3 regions of the Idiomarina sp. ST20R2A10 genome follow, and region 1 is predicted to be linked to each of the others. Evidence: predicted binding sites of a transcription regulator. Region 1 holds the regulator's gene; each other region holds the start of a gene.
What was found. Region 1 encodes MetJ, which represses methionine synthesis genes. Its sites were predicted from a motif close to TAGACGTCTAGACGTCTA; they were not measured.
Positions count from the first base shown of each region.

Region 2: msrA (peptide-methionine (S)-S-oxide reductase MsrA) is a predicted target of MetJ. The motif match lies at 5,957-5,974, and genes of this name have one in related genera.
Region 3: metK (methionine adenosyltransferase) is a predicted target of MetJ. The motif match lies at 3,023-3,040, and genes of this name have one in related genera.

Region 1 covers NZ_JBNIEY010000004.1:13,746-20,940, forward strand. The annotation lists gene ACP7H9_RS07485 (penicillin-binding protein 1A) at 1-2,049, shown strand, start outside; gene ACP7H9_RS07490 (bifunctional aspartate kinase/homoserine dehydrogenase II) at 2,085-4,526, opposite strand; gene metJ (met regulon transcriptional regulator MetJ) at 4,701-5,024, shown strand; gene ACP7H9_RS07500 (malic enzyme-like NAD(P)-binding protein) at 5,021-6,265, opposite strand; gene rpmE (50S ribosomal protein L31) at 6,508-6,726, opposite strand; gene priA (primosomal protein N') at 6,894-7,195, shown strand, end outside.
Region 2 covers NZ_JBNIEY010000002.1:104,246-111,440, reverse strand. The annotation lists gene rhuM (RhuM family protein) at 1-403, shown strand, start outside; gene ACP7H9_RS04685 (nuclease-related domain-containing protein) at 480-1,178, shown strand; gene ACP7H9_RS04680 (hypothetical protein) at 1,186-1,638, shown strand; gene ACP7H9_RS04675 (DUF3545 family protein) at 1,807-1,977, shown strand; gene suhB (inositol-1-monophosphatase) at 2,051-2,827, opposite strand; gene trmJ (tRNA (cytosine(32)/uridine(32)-2'-O)-methyltransferase TrmJ) at 2,936-3,658, shown strand; gene iscR (Fe-S cluster assembly transcriptional regulator IscR) at 3,725-4,204, shown strand; gene ACP7H9_RS04655 (IscS subfamily cysteine desulfurase) at 4,235-5,392, shown strand; gene msrA (peptide-methionine (S)-S-oxide reductase MsrA) at 5,389-5,934, opposite strand; gene ndk (nucleoside-diphosphate kinase) at 6,101-6,532, shown strand; gene ACP7H9_RS04640 (bifunctional tRNA (adenosine(37)-C2)-methyltransferase TrmG/ribosomal RNA large subunit methyltransferase RlmN) at 6,618-7,195, shown strand, end outside.
Region 3 covers NZ_JBNIEY010000002.1:282,650-289,844, forward strand. The annotation lists gene tkt (transketolase) at 1-1,703, opposite strand, end outside; gene metK (methionine adenosyltransferase) at 1,795-2,940, opposite strand; gene ACP7H9_RS05505 (16S rRNA (uracil(1498)-N(3))-methyltransferase) at 3,056-3,787, shown strand; gene gshB (glutathione synthase) at 3,798-4,742, shown strand; gene ACP7H9_RS05515 (YqgE/AlgH family protein) at 4,803-5,360, shown strand; gene ruvX (Holliday junction resolvase RuvX) at 5,357-5,791, shown strand; gene ACP7H9_RS05525 (hypothetical protein) at 5,829-6,119, shown strand; gene ACP7H9_RS05530 (hypothetical protein) at 6,141-7,100, shown strand; gene ACP7H9_RS05535 (PhoH family protein) at 7,101-7,195, opposite strand, start outside.

The DNA.
Region 1 (7,195 bases):
CGCAAGGTGAAGGAATCCTTTATTGCGGTTCACATTGAACAGCTGCTGAGCAAAGATGAAATTCTTGAGCTTTACTTAAATAAAATTACCTTTGGTCACCGTGCCCATGGTGTCGGTGCTGCTGCACAAGTGTATTACGGTAAGCCGCTAAGCGAACTGACGCTGGCGCAAATGGCAACTATTGCCGGTTTGCCTAAGGCGCCATCCAACCTGAATCCTATTTCAAACCCCATTGCCTCCAAAGCGCGTCGCCGCGTTGTGTTATTACGCATGCTGGATGAAAAGAAGATTACTCGCGCAGAGTTTGAAGAAGCCGCTAATGCGCCCGTTACAGCCCGTCGACACGGTGCCGAAGTGACAGTTAATGCGCCGTATCTGGCGGAAATGGTGCGTCAGGAAATGGTGGATCGTTATGGTGAGGACAAAGCCTATAACGAAGGTTACCGGGTTTACACAACCATAAGAAGTGACGTACAGCTAGCCGCACGTCAGGCTATCTGGGATAACCTGCACAGTTATGATGAACGACACGGTTATCGCGGTCCTGTCAGCATATTGTGGTCTGCAGAGAAAAACGAAGAGCCTGTTAAAGAACCGGCTATACGACAGTATCTGGAGCAACTTCGTGTTATTGGGGCGGTAACGCCGGCGGTTGTAACCGCAGTTAAAGAGCAATCGGCTGAGGTATTAGTTAAGGGCGAGGGCAAATTAACCCTGCCATGGAAAGCGATGCACTGGGCCCGGGAGTATCTGAACGAGGAACGTCAGGGCCCGCCACCGGAAACCGCAGATGAAATTATGCAACCGGGTCATGTTATTTGGCTGCGTCGGGTAAATGACAACAGTGAATGGCGCCTGGCGCAAATTCCTGAACCGAGTTCTGCGGTGGTATCCTTGCGCCCGGACGATGGCGCTGTTGCCGCTGTTGTGGGCGGTTACAGTTTCCAGTTAAGCCAGTACAACCGTGCGTTGCAGGCAGAGCGTCAGGTAGGTTCTAATATTAAACCTTTGATTTACTCAGCTGCCTTTGAAGAAGGTTTAACTCTGGCTACGCTGGTGAATGATGCGCCCATTAACCAGTGGAACTCGGGCTCTGGCATAGCCTGGCGGCCAAAAAACTCACCCGAAGTCTATGAAGGCCCTATTCGCTTGCGTAAGGCGCTGGCGAAGTCCAAGAACGTGGTTTCGGTGCGCTTAATTCGCGAACTGGGGGTTAAAAAAGTAGCGGACCATTTGGCGAAGTTTGGTCTGGATCGCTCAAAAATTCCTGAAAACGAATCGCTTTCTCTGGGTTCGTTGTCAATGACCCCCATGCAAGTGGCTCGTGCTTATGCGGCGTTCTCGAACGGCGGTTTTCTGGTAGAGCCATACTTTATCAAACGCATTGAAGACGCCGACGGCAATGTGATTGAGGAAACCGACCCGGTGCGCGCCTGTTTTGACTGTGACAATCAGGCTCCGCAGGTTATTAGCGAGCAAAATGCGTTTCTGGTTGAACAGGCAATGAACTCGGCAGTGTGGGGCGGCGGCAGCTGGCCAAATGGCACTGGCTGGAACGGTACCTCGTGGCGCATTCAGCGCTCTAAACCTATTACTGAAGCCGTAGGCCGCAATATTGCCGGTAAAACCGGTACCACTAACGATGTTCGTGATACTTGGTTCTCAGGTTTTACATCGGATCTTGCGACGACTGTCTGGGTGGGTTTTGATGATGTTTCGCGTAAGCTGGGACGCACGTCGAAGCATCCTGAAGTCGACTCCAGTCAGCAGGCAATAACTGGCGGTGAAGCGGGTGCGAAAACGGCGCTGCCGGGCTGGATCCTGTTTATGGAAAAAGCACTGCCTCTGTTTCCGTCTCGCGACTTCGGCATTCCGCCGGGAGTGGTGAATGTTCGTATCGACTTAGAAAGCGGGAAGTTGTCGCACAAAAGCGATCACACAACGCGGTTTGAATATTTTATACGTGGCACTGAGCCTACTGAATACAGTCGCGACAACGGTCAGTCGAACGGCGACATCTTTGAAGACGATGACGACGACTTATTCTAAACAGCTAAGATCGGCGTAATAAAAGCAGGGGAGCGTTAAGCTCCCACTGCCAGTTTACTCAGTAACTGATTGAGATCCGATTGCACGCCGCCAGCAGTAACGTGTTTACCCGCACCAGGTCCGCTAATAACTAATGGCATTTCGGAATACCAGTCGGTGTAGATAACGAAAATGTTTTCGCCGGGTATTAAGTTGGCCAGCATGTCGCCTTCCGGAATGTACTCAATACCAACCTGAGCAGTAACTCTTTGTTCGTCGCTGACGGTAAAACTAGCCAGCAGTCTCGGCACTTTGCCGTCTTTAGCAGCTTCGTCCAGCATGGCTGTCATGGGCTCATCAAGTTCCGACAAGCGCTGCATAAATTCGCTAAGTGGTAAGTCACGTAAGTGCTCCGGCACCAAACTTTTTACTTCAATGTCCTGCCAGTCCAGTTTTAACCCAATTTCGCGTGCCAGAATCAATAATTTACGGACTAAGTCCTGACAGGATAAATCTTCACGAGGATCAGGTTCGCTGTAACCTCGCTCTTTGGCTTCTTTCACCAGTGAACTGAAAGTCACACCTTTGGTAAAGTTCTCGAACAGCCAGGACATGGTGCCTGAGAAAATACCGGAAATGCTGCGAATTTCGTCGCCGGAATTACGCAAGTCGTTAATGGCGTAGTTCAGTGGCAGTCCGGCACCAACTGTGGTGTTGTACAGCCATTCACGCTTGTACTCGTGCTGAATGGTACGAATTTCACGGTACAGCGCTTCGTCGGCGGAGCCCGCGCGTTTGTTGGCACTAATAATGTGCAGGCCGTTTGCGAACAAGCTGGGGTACAGCTGCGCGACTTGTTTGGCGTCGGTTAAATCAATCACCACCAGCTCATCGTATGGCGCATTGGGTAGCTCACGTAACAGTTCCGTGAGTACATAAGGTCGTGCCAGGCGGTCGAAGTCATCTGCCCACTGGGTGAGTTCGACGCCATTGTAATCCAGCCATAAACGCCTTGAGTTGGCTATGCCCATAACCCGCACGTCCATCACCTGATTAATACGGTCACGCTGCTGCCGGAACAGTTCCAGCCAGGCCGTACCAATGTTGCCACGACCAATGACCAGCACGCCCAGGCTGCGACGGTAGTTAAACAATTGGCTATGCAGGCGGTTGAGTAAACGGTTATCAAGCTTTTGCTCCAGAATAGCGACAGCAGAGTCACCATTTTGTGTCAGGGCAAAGCGCCGCACTTTTTGCTCAGAAAGCTGCAGTTTAAAGGTCGAGAACTGGTCGGTTTCCTGAATGCGGTTGCCGACAATGGCCAGCATGGAATACCCGCGAATTTGAGTAATGGCGTCACCGGCGCCCAGACTGTCCAACCAGCCGGTCAGGTAGTCTAAGTGGTTTTGATGAAACACCAGATACTGCTGATGATTTTCCGGCTCGGTCCAGCTGACCAGTGGCTCTAGTTCCAGTTCATCCAGACGTTTCACTAAGGCTTTATCGTGCAGCTCAACCTTAAACAGCACCACTTCAGACAGTGAAGTGAAGACTTTTCCACGAGGTTGGGTATTCTGGAACTGACCAATACGCGTTTGCTGATTTTCTACTTTCAGGCTGGAGCGAACGGAAATGACCATACGCTGACGGTCGACCGGCTGAAAGGTTCTTGGGTGCAGAACTGGGCTGCCAAGGCGCGCCAGTTCTTCAGCCTCGGTCCAGTCTAATGTTGGTAAACTGACTACGCGCTCAACTTTGCGCGGGTCTGCCGAATAAACGCCGGCTACGTCTTTCCAGATAGTAACCTGACGTGTATCCAGCAGACTGCCTACTAAGGTTGCTGAATAGTCACTGCCGTTACGGCCCAACGTTAAACTTTCGCCATTTAAACCGCGGGCAATAAAGCCGGTAACAATAAAGCGGGTGCCCGAGTGAGGAGCTACTCTTTGTAATAGTTTTTCACGAGAATGTTCTACCTGAATAACGGGTTCAGGGGCATCTGCAGCGAGTAAAAAGTCGCGGGCATCAATGTGGTCGGCGCGGGTGCCCTGTTTTTGCAGTAAAGCTGATAACAAGCGGGCAGACCAAAGTTCGCCGTACGACAGTAATTCGGCGTTATGGCTAATGGCTTCGTCGCTGGCTAACCAACGACGCCAGCGGGTGAAGTCTTGTTGTGACTGTTGCAGAAGTTGCTGCTGCAAATTACCGCTTAATAATTCGGTGATCAGCCCTTGCTGAAAACTCTCTAATTGATCTAGCAGAATGCTGGCGGTGTCGCCTGGCTGCGCCTTAGAATTAATAATGGCAAGAATGCGGTTGGTTGTATCTCCGGCTGCGGAAACGACGACTAAGTCGCTGGCACCAGCATACTCGGTTACAATTCGGGCAACGCGGCGATAGCAGAACGCATCAGCAAGACTGCTGCCGCCAAACTTATGCACCTGAACGCTGTCGGCAACGGCTTGCTTTTGCTCTTCTGTGAGCTGAGTTGTTGTCATTCCGCCTTCCTTAACTACTCGCTTGAATTAGGTAACTGCTACTAAGGCTAAAATATTGTCAGGCAAATGTCAGCAACTTTTAGCCATCTAGACGGATAAAATTTGACGGGGTCGTTCATTCGGGTACAATTCATTATAACTTATGTGGTTTTGTTATATAGCGGGACAATAACAATGAAATGGAACGGCGAATATATTTACCCTTATGCTGAACACGGTCGTAAGAGTCAGCAGGTGAAAAAAGTTACGGTCTCAATACCCACGCGCGTGTTAAAAGTACTGACCGATGAACGAACCCGTCGCCAAATTAATAATCTGCGCCATGCTACCAACAGCGAACTGCTGTGTGAGGCGTTTTTACACGCTTTTACCGGTCAGCCGCTGCCGGAAGATGAAGATTTGCAAAAATCTAATCCGAATAAAATCCCCAAAGCGGTGCGCGAAGAGCTAGAAGCCCGGGGATTACCTATTCCGACCGACGAAGAGCTCGACGATTAATCCTGCATATAATTTTTCGGTAAATCGATTTTAGCTGCGCCGGACTTCACCGCAGCTTCGGCAACGGCGCGCGATACCCGTGGGCACAAGCGCGGGTCAATTGGCTTGGGAATAATATAATCACGACCGAAGGTTAACTCTTTGACACCGGCCGCTTTTAATACTGATTCCGGAACAGGCTCTTTCGCCAGCTGGCGAATGGCCTCCACCGCTGCAACCTTCATTTCGTCATTAATAGCAGTAGCGCGCACATCTAATGCACCGCGGAACATAAACGGGAAGCATAAAACGTTGTTCACCTGGTTCGGGTAGTCCGAGCGTCCGGTTCCCATTATCAGGTCATCACGCGCCGCCATAGCGGTTTCTGGTTTAATCTCCGGGTCTGGGTTAGAGCAGGCAAACAGAACCGGGTTAGGCGCCATAAGTTTCAACTCTTCTGCGCTGAGTAAGTTTGGCCCTGAAACCCCCACGAAGATATCGGCACCTTCAATAACGTCTTTTAGTGTCCGTTTGTCGGTGTTGTTGGCAAACAGCTGCTTGTATTCGTTTAAGTCATCGCGACGAGTATGGATAACGCCCTTTGAGTCGAGCATATAAATGTGCTCGCGTTGTGCGCCACATTTAATTAAAAGCTCCATACAGGCAATGGCGGCAGCACCGGCACCAAGACAAACAATGCGAGACTCCGCCAGGTCTTTACCCTGAATTTCCAACGCATTAAGCATACCTGCGGCCGTCACAATGGCAGTACCGTGCTGATCATCGTGGAATACCGGTACATTGCAGCGCTCTATTAACGCCTGTTCTATTTCGAAACATTCAGGCGCTTTAATGTCTTCTAAGTTGATGCCACCAAAGGTATCGGCAATGTTAGCAACGGTATTGATAAAGTCCTGAGTAGTACGATGATTTACTTCAATATCAATAGAATCTAGTCCGGCGAAGCGCTTAAATAGAAGAGCTTTGCCTTCCATTACCGGTTTTGATGCCAGTGGCCCTAAATTGCCCAGACCAAGAATGGCGGTTCCGTTGGTAATAACCGCAACCATATTGCCTTTGGCCGTATAACGGTAAGCCGCGTCCGGGTCCTGAGCAATTTCCCGAACCGGCTCTGCGACGCCCGGGCTGTAGGCCAAAGCTAAATCTTTGCTGGTTTCTGCGGGAGTGGTGAGTTCAACCGAAATTTTACCCGGGGTCGGGTATTCGTGGTAATCCAGTGCCTGTTGGCGAAAATCTGTCATGCGGTGATACCTGAGTCTGGTTATCAGAATGCCAATCAGTCTATCGCTTTTAAGCGAAGAAACAAATCTTACCTCCACCTTTAAAGGCCACTGAGGCGAAGTAAATTTAACGAGTGTTCAAAAGTACACCAGTTAACTTTTCTTTAACAATAGGAGGTTTAGGCGAGCGGGCATAAAAAAAGGCGCTGTTTAGCGCCTTTCTCTTAAAATCTGCTGTTAAGCAGCGTTTTCTATAGGTTTTCTTAGGAATCTTTCTTGCCCAGAGCACCAAAACGCTTCTTAAATTTGTCAACACGACCACCAGTGTCCATTACACGTTGCTTACCAGTGTAGAACGGGTGGCACTCTGAACAGACGTCCAGGTGAAGATCTTCTGAGCGGGTTGAACGCGTTTCGAACGTGTGACCGCAAGAACAGCTGACTTTTAAAGTCTCGTACTTAGGATGAATACCTTGTTTCATGGGGTTACCTCAGTTATGGGCCGCATCGCCATTCGATCCAAAGCCGAACACCATGCGCAAAAAAACATCAATGAATTAAGAGCCGCGCATTTTATGTGATCCTGCGCCTGTGATCAAGCAGAATCTGCTGCCTTGTATTCTGCGCGGTAGCGTTCCAGAATAGAGCCATGAAGCAAGCCAGCACCGGCAGCGAACGACGTTATAAAGTCGCACTGCCGCTACCTCTTCGACAAACCTATGATTATCTGTGCAAAAGTGCCGAGCCACTGCCGCAGGGAGTCCGCGTGCGCGTGCCTTTTGGCCAGCGTCAGCTAGTGGGTTACGTGGTTGCCGAAGCCAGTGACGAACCGCCAACATTTGAACTGAAGTCGGTTGCTTCGGTTCTGGATGAGCAGCGACTGTGGCCGGATGATATCTGGCAGCTGGTGCGCTGGTCGTCGGATTATTACCACCACTCGCTGGGTGACGT
Region 2 (7,195 bases), on a different contig from region 1:
CATTCAACAGCTTAGAAAAACACTTATAGCTAAAGGCGAAGCCACTGAGCTATTCGGACAGGTTCGTGGTAATGGGCTTTCCTCGGCATTAGCGACGATAGAACAAGGTTTTGCAGATGAGTTGTTTTACCCCAACATAGCAAGCCGAGCTGCCCATCTGTTGTACTTTGTTATCAAGAATCACCCCTTAGCAGACGGTAATAAACGCTCGGGCTCTTTCCTATTTTTGTGGTATTTGCGATTAAATCAGCACTTGTTAGCTAAGCCCGTTGAAAAATTGATTAACGACAACACGCTAGTGGCTTTGGCACTATTAGTAGCCGAGAGCTTACCAAACCAAAAAGAGTTGATGATTCGTTTGGTAGAACATTTTATTCTCCTTAAGGAGCCTGCCGATAACTAAGAATTGAAGCTGACGAATGACGGCTTTGGTGGTTTAATATATCCCCTAATTCGCAAGGAAAAGCAGTCAAATTGTCATGGCCGACACGCAGTACATAACCAAGGATCGTCTCTCTCAGGAAGTGAATAAAGCCCGCGTATGGATCGCTATTATTGGCGCACCTATTGCGGGCTTTTTAATTTATAAATTACCAAATCTCTGGTGGATTGTCGGACTAAGCTACCTTTTCAGCGTTATTGGTGTGGGATCCACTAAACGTTCAGGCGCCAGAGGCGAATTGAAAACACTGAAGCTACTAAAAAAGCTTCCCGATAGCTATGTGCTGTTTAATCAGGTCGACGTACCCAACCCACGAGCAAAACGAGGCTTTACTGAGCTGGATTTAATCGTGGTGGGCCCTAACGGTGTGTTTGTTGTGGAAGTGAAAAACAACAACTCAAAAGTAACGGGAGATGAGCAATCTCCTAATTGGATAGCCCATAAAGTGGGCCGCAAAGGTGGCCGGTATACAGCCAAAGTTCGGAATCCAATAAAGCAGTTAAAAAAGCAAATACATGTATTGGCAGAGCATTTGAAGAAAAACCGCGCATCTACCTGGATAGACGGAGTTGTGTTTTTTTCACACCGCAGCGCACGGGTTAAGTTGTCTTCACCTCCCAGCGTGCCCGTTCTTGAACGTAAAGGACTGGTCGAGTATATTTTGAACTATCAGCCCAAGCGGGCACCTTCGAATATTGATACCGTCGTGCAGCAGTTAGTAACGCTTAAAAAGTGACAGATAAATGAATAAATACCATAGCTTCAAAGAGAAACTTAATGAGCACATGCTAAAAATTCCTAAATGGATAAGATTGGCTTTGATCTTTCTTCCCTATTTTCTCTTGTTTTATTTTGAGTTGGGATTTTGGGGACAATTGTATGGGGCTATGCTTGTGTTGTTGGCTTTTTATATTACCCCTGACGCTTTTGGGAATCGGTCGCACAACCGAAGCGAAGTAAAAAATATGATGGCGTTGCTGGGTGTACAGGGTGAGCAATTGCGTGTAGGACTTGAGCAGGTGCCGGCTAAAAAGTTAAAGCGAGTGGCTGTTGGTGAATATGATAAAAACTCAGCTATTTTGAGTTTTCCTTTTAACTACCAAATTAGCCATCATTATGTGTTTCCGATTCAGCAATTTGACTCCGTTCAGAACTTCTTTAAGACGCATTACCCTCAAGTTGAGTTGATCACCTAATTCTTCACACCTTCGCCATCATTTGTTAACAAAAGCGTAACAAAGTTCTTTTAATGTGGCCTGGTGTGTGGTACTTATGAGTTGTGGTTTTTTTGTTAACAAACAGATTAACTGCAGCGCTAATACCATAATTAAAAAAGTTGTATCAAAAAAGCAGAGGGTCATAACATGGATCATTCAGAAGAACTGCAAAAGGTTAATGACAAGTCTGGTAAGGGTCGCGCGGCAAAACGTAAATGGCGTGAAATAGAACAACTAAAAGAGAAGTACCGGTTGCGGGAAGAACTCTCTGATATGGATTACTCGCTTGAACTCGATTTAGAAGAAATCGAACTATAAAAAAGAACGCCGTCTGGGTTAGCTCAGACGGCGTTTTGCTTTTGGGCTTACTGCTCTTGTTTTTAGAAAGAGCTTAGCGAATTTGTGCCAGCATTTGTTTTAATGCTTTTGGTGCACCGGCTGCTATGTTGCCTGACTGAATGTAGTTGTGGCCACCCTGAAAGTCACTGACTATGCCACCGGCTTCGCGAACCAATAATTCGCCAGCCAACATATCCCACGGCTTAAGACCCATTTCCCAGAAGGCGTCGTGGCGTGCTGCTGCAACGTAAGCTAAGTCCAGTGCTGCTGCGCCTGCGCGACGAACGTCGGCACAGTGCTCAAACAACTTGCTGAACATTTCCAGGTATTCCGGTAAACGGTTTTTCATTTTGAACGGGAAACCCGTTGCTAAAATAGCGCCTTTTAATTCCACTTTAGGTGAAATACGTAAACGACGACCATTTAGCTGCGCACCGGCGCCGCGGGTAGCGGTAAATAATTCTTCGCGCATAGGATCGTAAACAACGGCCTGTTGAACAGAGCCTTTGTGAAGCAACGCTATAGAGATACAAAAATGGGGGATACCGCGCATGTAATTGGTGGTGCCGTCTAGCGGATCAATAACCCACTGGAAGTCGTTTTCTTTTCCAGCTTGAGTACCGCTTTCTTCTGCGATGATGCCGTGATCAGGGTAAGACTTTTTGATGGTGTTGATAATAGCCTGCTCTGCGGCTTTATCCATATCAGTAACCCAGTCGTTCAAACCTTTTGATTCGGCTTCAACAGGACTGCCCTGGTCGAAATTTTTAACTAAAATTTTGCCGGCCGCACGCGCTGCGCGCACCGCAATATTTAACATCGGATGCATACCAATTACCTGTGCTGTAAAAGAACAATTTTCGGTCGCGGATCATACCAGTGTTACGGTATCATGCCAAACTTTTCCATAAGCCGAGAAAAACTCAAGGGAAACGCCATGCTTGATAACATTCGTATTGTTCTGGTGAATACGTCTCATACCGGAAACATAGGCTCTGTCGCCCGTGCCATGAAGACTATGGGGTTGTCTAAATTAACCCTAGTTGACCCTGTGCAGGAGCCTGACAGTCACGCATCGGCGTTGGCCGCTGGCGCAACCGATATTCTGGCGTCGGCGACTATTGTGGATACTCTGCAGGAAGCTATAGCCGACTGTGGTCTGGTTATTGCCACTAGCGCTCGTAATAGAACATTGGATTGGCCGCTGTTAGGCCCGCGAGAGTGTGCGGCAAAAGTATTGGAGGAGACCAGTCAGCATCAGGTTGCTCTGGTATTTGGCCGTGAAAACAGTGGATTAACCAACGAAGAGCTACAGCAAAGTCAGTTTCATTTACACATACCAACTAACCCCGATTACAGCTCGCTGAACCTGGCTATGGCGGTGCAGACTGTAAGTTATGAGCTACGCATGCAGTGGCTGGAATCGAAACAACGCGCTCCGGAAAATTTACCGGAGTACCCGCGCGCTGAAGATTTAGAACGGTTTTATGAGCATCTTGAAAAGACTCTGGGTCAGACTGGGTTCATTGTTCCTCAGCACCCCGGACAAGTCATGACGAAATTGCGTCGTTTATTTAACCGAGCCCGCCCGGAAGAAAATGAAATTAATATTTTACGTGGCATCTTAGCCTCTGTGGACAAATCAACGGGTAATACTTGACTAAAATAGTCGGGAATGTAGAATCTCAATACATTAACGATGAATTAAACAGCAGAGGAAACCACCATGCGCCTGACGTCAAAAGGTCGATACGCAGTAACAGCTATGCTGGACGTTGCGCTTTTTACGGCAAATGGTCCCGTGCCGTTAGCGGATATTTCTGAGCGTCAGGGAATATCTCTGTCGTATTTAGAGCAGTTGTTTTCGCGCTTACGTAAGCACGGGTTGGTGGACAGTGTGCGAGGTCCCGGTGGTGGTTATCGTCTGGGCTGTGCCGCAAACGATATTTCTGTTGGTGCCGTTATTCACGCGGTGGACGAGTCAATTGATGCAACACGTTGTCAGGGTAAAGCTAACTGTCAGGGCGGCGAACGTTGTCTGACCCACTCTTTGTGGGAAGGGTTAAGCGACAGAATATCCGACTTTCTTGACGGTATTACGCTGGCCGAGTTGATGAAGAAAGAGGACGTCGGTGACGTTCTGAATAGGCAGAATGCGTTGCATAACCACAGTGAAGAAGAGATTAAGTTAAACTCTCACCTATAATATTGCCTTTAAGTTGTCAGGAGCAAGCAAGTGTCTAAGTTACCTCTTTATTTTGATTATGCTGCAACCACGCCGGTAGACCCTGTTGTAGCAGAAAAAATGATGGGATGTTTAACGCAGGATGGCTTGTTTGGTAACCCGGCATCGCGTTCGCATAAGTACGGCTGGCAGGCAGAAGAAGCTGTCGATATTGCCCGGAATCAGGTTGCTGACCTTATTAATGCCGACGCGCGCGAAATTGTTTTTACCTCAGGTGCGACTGAGTCAGATAACCTCGCCATAAAAGGCGCAGCTCAGTATTACTCAGATAAAGGTAAACACGTTATTACACTTAAAACCGAGCACAAAGCGGTTTTAGATACCTGTGCGCAGCTGGAAAAAGAAGGCTTTGAAGTGACGTATCTGGATGTCGGAACAGACGGCTTGCTGGATATGGATTTGTTCCGCTCAGCCTTGCGCGAAGATACGGTGTTAGTGAGCGTAATGCTGGTTAATAACGAAATTGGCGTGCTTCAGGATATAACCACTATAGGTCAATTGTGCCGTGAAAATGGCACAATATTTCATGTTGATGCTGCACAGGCCGCCGGAAAACTTCCGATGAATATGGCCACGTTACCTGTTGATTTAATGTCACTTTCTGCGCACAAGATGTATGGCCCCAAAGGCATTGGGGCATTGTATGTACGCCGCACTCCGCGAGTTCGGCTGCTGGCGCAAATGCATGGCGGCGGTCACGAGCGGGGCATGCGTTCAGGCACATTACCAACTCACCAGATTGTCGGTATGGGTGTTGCGGCGGAACTTGCCCGTAACGAGCTGGAACTGGAGCCTGCAAGAGTGGAAAATCTGCGTCAGCGACTATGGAAAGGGGTTAGCCAGTTAGAAGGTGTAACTTTGAATGGCTCTGAACAGCAACGCGTGCCGCATATTACTAACATCAGTTTTGCCGGGGTTGATGGCGAATTGCTGCTAATGGCGTTAAAAGATCTTGCGCTTTCTTCGGGCTCGGCCTGCACCTCTGCTAGCGTTGAGCCTTCGTATGTCCTTAGTGCTTTAGGGGTTGGGCATGAACTGGCAATGAGTTCACTGCGCTTTAGCATTGGGCGTTACACTTCCGAAGAAGACATTGACAGTGCGATAGAGCTTATCCACCGCACTGTAGGTACTTTGCGAGGCGCTGCTTAGTCCTTAAGCAGGCCAGCAAAGGTTTTACGGAATTTAGCCAGCTTCGGTGAAATTACCGCCTGACAATACGGGTTTTCCGGGTTTCTGGCGTAATAATTTTCGTGATAGTCCTCTGCCGGGTAAAAAGTCCCTAACTCAGTGATTTCCGTTACGATGGGAGCCGCAAATGCTGCATCGGCTTCAAGTTCCGCAATAATATTTTCCGCTTCGCGTTTTTGCGCGTCGTTATGATAGAAAATTGATGTGCGATATTGCGTACCCACATCGTTGCCCTGACGATTGACCTGAGTTGGATCGTGCAGAGTGAAAAAGATTTCTAAGATTTGACGGTAAGAGATCTGCTCTGGATCGTACTGGAGTTGCGCAACTTCGGCATGTCCTGTTTCGCCACTGCAAACCTGCTCGTAAGTTGGATCGATGGTATGCCCGCCAGTGTAGCCCGATTTAACCGACTGAATGCCTTTTACCTGAAGGAAGGCTGACTCAACACACCAGAAGCAACCCCCACCAAGAGTGGCTTGTTCATATTCATTGTTCGCCATGTCAGAACTCCTTATCGTCAAATAGACGTCTATATGGCTATATAAGTTCTCCCATCCTAGCCGAGAATGAATGAAAAAACAATCACTGGGTATTCGATTTCTGTGCCGATCTCACGTATAATCCGCGCGACTGATTTATCCCTTAATTTTATTGGAGTTTATAACCATGGCTTTAGAGCGCACTCTATCAATTATCAAGCCTGATGCAGTTGCAAAAAACTTAATCGGCGCTATCTATAACCGTTTTGAATCTGCTGGTCTTCGCATTGTTGGTGCTAAAATGATGCACTTAAGCAAAGAACAGGCAGAAGGTTTCTATGCAGAACACAAAGAACGTCCTTTCTTTGGCGCTTTGGTTGAATTCATGACTTCAGGCCCTATCGTTGTTCAGGTTCTTGAAGGTGAAGACGCTGTACGTAAGAACCGCGACATCATGGGTGCTACGAATCCTGCAGAAGCACTGGCAGGAACTATTCGTGCCGACTATGCTGAAACTATAGACGAAAATGCGGTACATGGTTCAGACGCAACTGAATCTGCTGCTCGCGAAATTTCTTATTTCTTCAGCGACGAAGAAGTTTGCCAGCGCACTCGCTAAGACTGTATTCGAATGTAGCCTGATGCTATTGCATCAGGTGAGAGCCTGACGGAAACGTCAGGCTGCATCAGAAAACCGGAGCTTTATGACCAACGCAATAGATAAAAAAGTGAACTTACTCGACCTGAATCGTGAGGGAATTAAAGAGTTCTTTCGTGAAATGGGTGAGAAACCATTTCGTGCTGAACAAGTAATGAAGTGGCTGTATCACTTTTGTGTCGATGACTTTGATGAGATGACCAATCTTAATAAAGCATTGCGTGAAAAGCTCAAGCAAGTCGCTGAAATACGCGCGCCTGAAGTTCGCGAACAGCAGCAGTCATCGGACGGTACGATTAAGTTCGCTATGACCCTGTTCGACGGTCAGGACGTGGAAACAGTATGGATACCCGAGGGTGATCGCGCTACGTTGTGCGTGTCTTCTCAGGTTGGTTGTGCATTAGAATGTACTTTCTGCTCAACCGGGGCTCAAGGCTTTAACCGTAACCTCAGTGTGGCAGAAATCATCGGTCAGGTATGGCGGGTGAATCAGCTGTTAGGGGCTTATGGCAAGACCGGAATTAAACCCGTAACGAACGTGGTTATGATGGGCATGGGGGAACCTTTGCTTAACTTAAACAATGTCGTTCCGGCAATGGAGCTAATGTTAGATGACCTGGGTTT
Region 3 (7,195 bases), on a different contig from region 1:
GCGTTAACGGCTAAATCAACTTCAGAACCTGTCGCAATTAAAATAACGTCCGGCTCGCCGTCACAATCTTTCAGCACATAACCACCGCGGGCAATGTTCGTTAACTGGTCGTCATTGCGCTCTTGCTGTTGCATGCCCTGACGGCTGAACACTAACGCCGATGGGGTTTTACTGCTTTGTACTGCGGCTCCCCAGGCTACGGCTGTTTCAACCTGGTCACACGGACGCCAGCACTGTAAATTCGGGGTTTGACGTAAGTTAGCCAGTTGCTCGACCGGCTGGTGCGTCGGCCCGTCTTCACCCAAGCCTATAGAGTCGTGAGTGTAAACAAAAATGCTGGGCTGCTTCATAAGCGCAGACATACGCACAGCGTTGCGCGCGTATTCCATAAACATCAGGAAGGTAGCACCGTAAGCTTTAAAGCCACCGTGCAAAGTAACGCCGTTCATAATGGCGGACATGCCAAATTCACGAACACCGTAGAACACGTAGTTACCGCTCGCGTCATTGGCCGTAATGCCTTTTGCATTGTTCCATAAGGTTAAGTTAGAGCCGGCCAGGTCGGCAGAGCCACCTAACAGTTCAGGTAATTTAGGACCAAACTCATTCAGTACGTTCAGTGAGGCTTTACGAGTTGCTACCGCTTCTGGGCTGCTCTGTAACTGCTTCGCGTAATTGTGCACAGTGTTCTCAAACCCTTCCGGCAGTTCGCCATTTAAGCGACGCTTCAGTTCTTGTGCCAGTTGCGGATATTCCTGCTCGTACGCCACCCAACGCTTATTCCAGGAAGACTCAACTGCTGCGCCTTTATCCACCGCCGACCATTTTTGGTATACGTCAGCCGGTACTTCAAAGGCTTGATGCGGCCAGTTCAGTTGCTTACGCGCAGCAACAATCTCGTCGTCACCCAGAGGTGCTCCGTGGCAGCTTTCAGAACCCTGTTTGTTCGGTGCGCCATAACCAATTACCGTTTTGCAGATAATCAGAGTCGGTTTATCTTCATTCGCACGGGCTTCATCAATCGCACGGGTTATGGCAGCTGAATCGTGTCCGTCAACTTTATTAATTACATGCCAGCCGTAAGACTCAAAACGTTTTGCGGTATCGTCGGTGAACCAGCCTTCAACTTCGCCGTCAATGGAAATGCCGTTGTCATCGTAAAAGGCAATGAGTTTGCCTAAACCTAAGGTGCCTGCCAGTGAACAAGCTTCGTGAGAGATGCCTTCCATTAAGCAGCCATCGCCCAGAAATGTGTAGGTATAGTGGTCAACAATTTCATGATTATCGCGGTTAAATTGCGCAGCCAGTACCTTCTCAGCCAGCGCCATACCTACGGCATTTGCAAGTCCTTGTCCCAGCGGTCCGGTAGTGGTTTCAATACCAGGGGTATAGCCGTATTCAGGGTGACCCGGGGTTTTTGAGTCTAACTGACGGAATTGTTTAATGTCTTCAATGCTCAGATCATAACCAGACAGGTGCAATAAGGAGTAAATTAGCATTGACCCGTGTCCGTTCGATAACACAAAACGGTCGCGATCGGCCCAGTTGGGGTTGTGAGGGTTATGTTTTAAATAGTCACGCCAGAGAACTTCTGCGATATCCGCCATACCCATGGGTGCCCCGGGGTGGCCTGATTTGGCTTTCTGAACCGCATCCATACTAAGCGCACGGATGGCATTGGCGAGATATTGACGTTCTGACATGAAAAACCCCCTGGAAGATGAAGAGCAACTTGCGATGCGCGTATTCTCCACATTTCAGGGGGTACAAGCAAATTTATAGGCAATATTTTGTTTAAATATCAGCCTGTAAATCGGCGGCTTTGTCGGTTTGTTCCCACGGCAGGTTGTCTCGGCCAAAATGCCCGTATGCCGCTGTCTGTTTATAGATTGGGCGTTCCAGGTCAAGCATTTTGATTAATCCATATGGCCGCAAGTCAAAATGACGACGCACCAGCGCAATTAATTGCTCTTCTGAGTGCTTAGACGTACCGAAGGTATCGATGCTAATAGAAGTTGGTTCTGCTACACCAATGGCGTAAGAAATTTGCAGCTCACAACGTTCAGCCAGACCAGCAGCGACCAGGTTCTTAGCAACATAACGCGCTGCATAAGCCGCACTGCGGTCAACTTTTGACGGGTCTTTACCCGAGAATGCACCACCACCGTGACGCGCCATGCCGCCATAGGTATCGACAATAATCTTACGTCCGGTCAACCCGCAGTCACCCATAGGCCCGCCGACCACGAAACGACCGGTTGGGTTAATGTGAAACTGCGTGTCTTTTGAAACCCACTGCTCCGGCAATACAGGCTTGATAATTTCTTCCATCACCGCTTCGCGCAGCGTTTCCTGAGTAATGTCTTCTCGGTGCTGAGTGGAGAGCACGACCGTATCAATGGCGACTGGCTTACCGTTTTCATAAACGAAGGTCAGCTGACTTTTCGCGTCCGGTCGCAACCAGTCCAGTGTGCCGTTATTGCGTACTTCCGACTGACGCTGCATAACGCGGTGCGCGTATGTAATAGGAGCCGGCATTAAAACTGAGGTTTCATTTGAAGCATAACCAAACATTAAGCCCTGATCACCTGCACCCTGCTCTTCCGGATTAGCACGGTCAACGCCCTGGTTGATATCACCACTTTGCTTACCAATAGCGTTTAAGACAGCACACGATGCTCCGTCAAACCCCATGTCAGAGTGCCGGTAACCAATATCTTTTACGGTTTGACGCGCCAAGTCTTCAACATCAACCCAGGCCTTTGTCGAAATTTCACCACCAACCAGTACCATGCCGGTTTTCACGTAAGTTTCACAAGCAACACGGGCTTTAGGATCTTTTGCTAAAATTGCGTCTAAAACTGCATCGGATATCTGGTCGGCAATTTTGTCCGGATGCCCTTCGGACACTGACTCTGAGGTAAACAGGTGACGTGACATATGCCCACTATTCCTTAATTTTAATGAAATCGTTTAATACTGGTTGCATAATGTAACCGATCACTCTGTTTTTTTCTACTTCTGGACGTCTAAAAGTCCGAATAAGGCTGACGACATGCGAGTACCGCGGATTTATCACCCCGCCTCTATAACCTTACAAAATGAAACCGAATTGAGTCCGGATGCTTTCCAGCACCTGATCAAAGTCTTGCGTTTGAACGTAGGTGATAGCATTGTTTTATTTAACGGTGACGGTCAGAACTACGAGGCAAAGATTACCTCAGTTCAAAAAAAGTCAGCGCAGTTTATTGCAACCAGCAGTCAGGCTAACGCATCTGAGTCACCGGTCAATATTCATTTAGCGCAGGTCGTTTCGCGCGGTGACCGCATGGACTTTGTACTGCAAAAGTCGGTAGAGCTGGGGGTAACCGAAATTACCCCGCTGTTCAGTGAGCGCTGTGGCGTGAAATTAAGTGGCGACAGGCTGGAAAAGAAACAGCTGCAATGGCAGAAAATTGTCCATTCTGCCTGCGAGCAATGTGGCCGTAGCGTGGTTCCACAAGTGAAGCCAGCACAGCAACTCACTGATTTTATTGCAAGCAGCTTTGAAGGGTTGCGCCTGACCTTAGACCCAACCGCCACCCAGCCGTTGTCGTCATTTCAGCAGGCCGAGAAGGGAATACAATTATTGATTGGTCCTGAGGGCGGGTTCACTGATACTGAAGTCAGTGCCGCCGGACAACAGGGGTTTAAACCCATGCGTTTAGGACCAAGAATATTAAGAACAGAAACCGCCGCGCTTTCAGCGCTAACCGCCGTGCAGTATCAGTTTGGCGACTTAAGCTAAAGGAGTTTACATGAAGAAGTTAGCTATGGTGATGGACCCTATCGCCACCGTTAAAACCGAAAAAGACACCAGTTTTCGTTTATTGTTGGAAGCTCAGGCACGTGGTTATCAGTGTTTCTATCTGGAAATGGGCGACTTAGTTATTGATAACGGTCAACCAATGGCCTTTGCACGGGAAGTTCGCGTTCAAGATCAAAAGACGGACTTTTACAGCTTAAGCGACAGTGAATACCGTCCGCTGGAGGATTTTGACGTCATTATGATGCGTAAAGATCCGCCTTTTGACAGCGAGTTTTTATACGCCACGCAGATTCTGGAACTGGCCGAGCAACGCGGTAGTCTGGTGGTGAATAAACCGCAGAGCCTGCGTGACTGCAACGAAAAACTCTTTACTTCGTGGTTCGCGGATTCTATTGCCGACACGCTAGTGAGTTCCAGAGCGGATGTCATTAAAGCTTTCCATAAAAAGCATGGTGAGGTGATTTTAAAACCGCTGGACGGTATGGGAGGCGCTTCAATTTTTAAAGTGGGCGCCGATGGCAGTAACTTAGGCGTTATTATTGAAACTCTGACTGAGAAAGGTCAGCGCTACGCCATGGTGCAAAAGTACTTGCCAGAGATTAAAGACGGCGACAAGCGCATTTTAATTATTGATGGTGAGCCTGTGCCTTATTCTTTAGCGCGTATTCCCAGCGCCGGAGAAACCCGTGGAAACCTTGCCGCCGGAGGCAGCGGGCGCGCTCAGCCTTTATCTGACAGTGACTGGGCTCTGGCTCGTAAAGTCGCACCGGAACTGAAAAAACGTGGGCTCATTATTGTTGGCCTGGACGTTATTGGTGATCGCATTACGGAAATAAATGTGACCAGCCCAACTTGTATGCGCGAAATTGAAAACGCCTACGACATTAATATTGCTGAACAGGTCTTTAAGGCAATAGAAGCAAAACTGAATTGAAATTCAACTATGCGCCCCCATGTTGTAAGTAGAGATTATCGTTAAGGAGTCGGTGAATCGATGAACAGTTTGCAGAACCATTTATTGATAGCAACACCTATGCTGAACGATCCAATGTTTAAACGGACCGTGACCTATATCTGCGAGCACAATGAAGAAGGCGCTATGGGCTTAGTTATTAATCAGCCGGCCGATTTAAGCGTAACCTCGCTGCTGGATAAACTGGAAATTGTTTACCCGGAAAATAACCAGCACTTACAGGGCAGCGTTTATCAGGGCGGGCCTGTAGGCCGTGAGCGTGGCTTTGTGATCCACCCTCCGCAGGACAATTGGCGCGCAAGCCAGAAGATGAGTGACGATATTATGGTGACCACCTCGCGCGATATTCTGGAAGCTCTTGGATCATCGGCTGCGCCACCGCAGTTTCTTCTGACTTTAGGCTACGCAGGTTGGGAGGCCGGACAACTGGAAGAGGAGCTAGGGGAAAATTCCTGGTTGGCTATTCCGGCAGACCCGGAGCTGCTGTTCAATACTCCACCCTCCGAACGTTGGCGAAAAGCCACCGAGCAACTGGGGTTTGACGTGTGGCAACTGGGGCCGGATGTAGGACACGCATGAGCACAGTAATAGGCTTTGATTTTGGCACCAAAAGTATTGGCGTTGCAGTGGGCCAGACCATAACAGCAACCGCATCGCCTTTAGCAGCTATTAAGGCCAAAGAAGGCATTCCCGACTGGCAACTGATTGAAAAGCTGTTTGCCGAATGGCAGCCCGAACAGTTGGTAGTGGGTCTGCCCTTAAATATGGATGGCACCGAACAGCCGCTAACTCAAAGAGCCAAAAAGTTTGGTAACCGTTTACATGGGCGCTTCGGTTTACCCGTAGCATTTCAGGACGAACGCCTGACTTCGACCTCGGCACGAGAAAGCCTGTTTGCTGAAGGAGGCTTTCGTAAACTGAAAAAAGGTGCGGTTGATAGTCAGGCTGCATTAATTATTGTTGAAGATTTTATGAACGGTTATTTGCCAAAAAGCGATAATTCGTTATAGTGTCGTCAGTAATAAGTTAAAGCGATAGGAGCTGGCCTTGTTTGGTAATGAAGAACCCTATTCAGTAACCGGTAACACCATTTTACTGAAAGATGAAAATAAAAAACTGCTTTTAATTACTGGTCCTCGTTACCAAAACATATTGGTTTCGCGCGGCTCTGTAGAATTAACGGACATGTCGGCTGAGCGTCGCCCGGGTTTCCGGATTGTAACTCTGCAGGAAGTCTTTAAAAAAGATAAAACCTACTTTTTTGTTCGTGCCGGTGGCGTCGAGTATCAAGTTGACCTTAAATTTGAAGACAGTCCTATTACAGAAATGAAGTTCTAGAAATTAACGGGAGTAACCAGAATGACACATAAACTCTGTGCTGTTGTCTGGTTACTCTTTGTCATCCCCTCTGTCGCCTACAGCCAAAACTTTTTCCAGCTTAATGAAACCGATAACGAACAACTTGTTTTTTCTTACCAGTGGCGCGATTTCGATGACCGTCAACAGTCATTCAGTTTCCAGGTCGATAAAAAAGAGTTCCTACAGCCACTAAAACGTTACCGCGGGTTTAATCGTGAACGCAGTCAACGCGAACTGGCACATCAACTCAACCGTTACATTAAGCAACAGCAGTGGCAAGGCATTCAGGCTCGTTTAACTCCGCGCCAGCAGTCCGTTGAGTTAGTTACGGCAAACGCCAGAACAGCACAAAAACAGCAACAGTTTAACGACTACAAAAGGCGTTTGCGTGATTACTATAACGAACGTTGGCATGACTATCTGGATGCAAACTTCTACCGTCAGTTGACCCTGCCTCCCGGAGAGCAGGGTATTATTCCCGACCACCCGGCTATAGCCAGTGAAGTTACTCCAACTCTAAGACCGTTAATACAGGCCATTGGTGAACAGCTGGGTACGAATACCCAAAGAAATTACATCAACTATGTCGCCAGTTTTATTCAGCAAATACCGTACAACGACTTAAACAGCAAACTGGATAGCCGGGGCGATGGCTTTGTCCCTCCAAACCAGTTGCTTTATTACAATCAGGGGGACTGCGACAGCAAAGTCACCTTAATGACCTCGGTTATAAAGCAAATTATCGAAACGCCCAAAATGGCCATTATTTATTTGCCTGAGCACGCAGTTTTTGGCATTGCTATTAGCAGGCAACCCGGGGATACGGCAGTTAAACACCAAGGGAGTAATTACGTGCTGGTTGATGTAACTGGCCCCGCAGCAATGCCGATGGGCCAGGTTAGCGAAAAGACTAAATTTCAGGTAGAAACTCAGCAGTACACCGTGGTACCACTCAACTGACTACAGGTGCTCTTCCGCAAATTTAGCAAGTGGACTTCGCACCACACCGTTTAAGTTGATGGTTGCACTACCCGGATAGTCTTTAAACCGCTCAA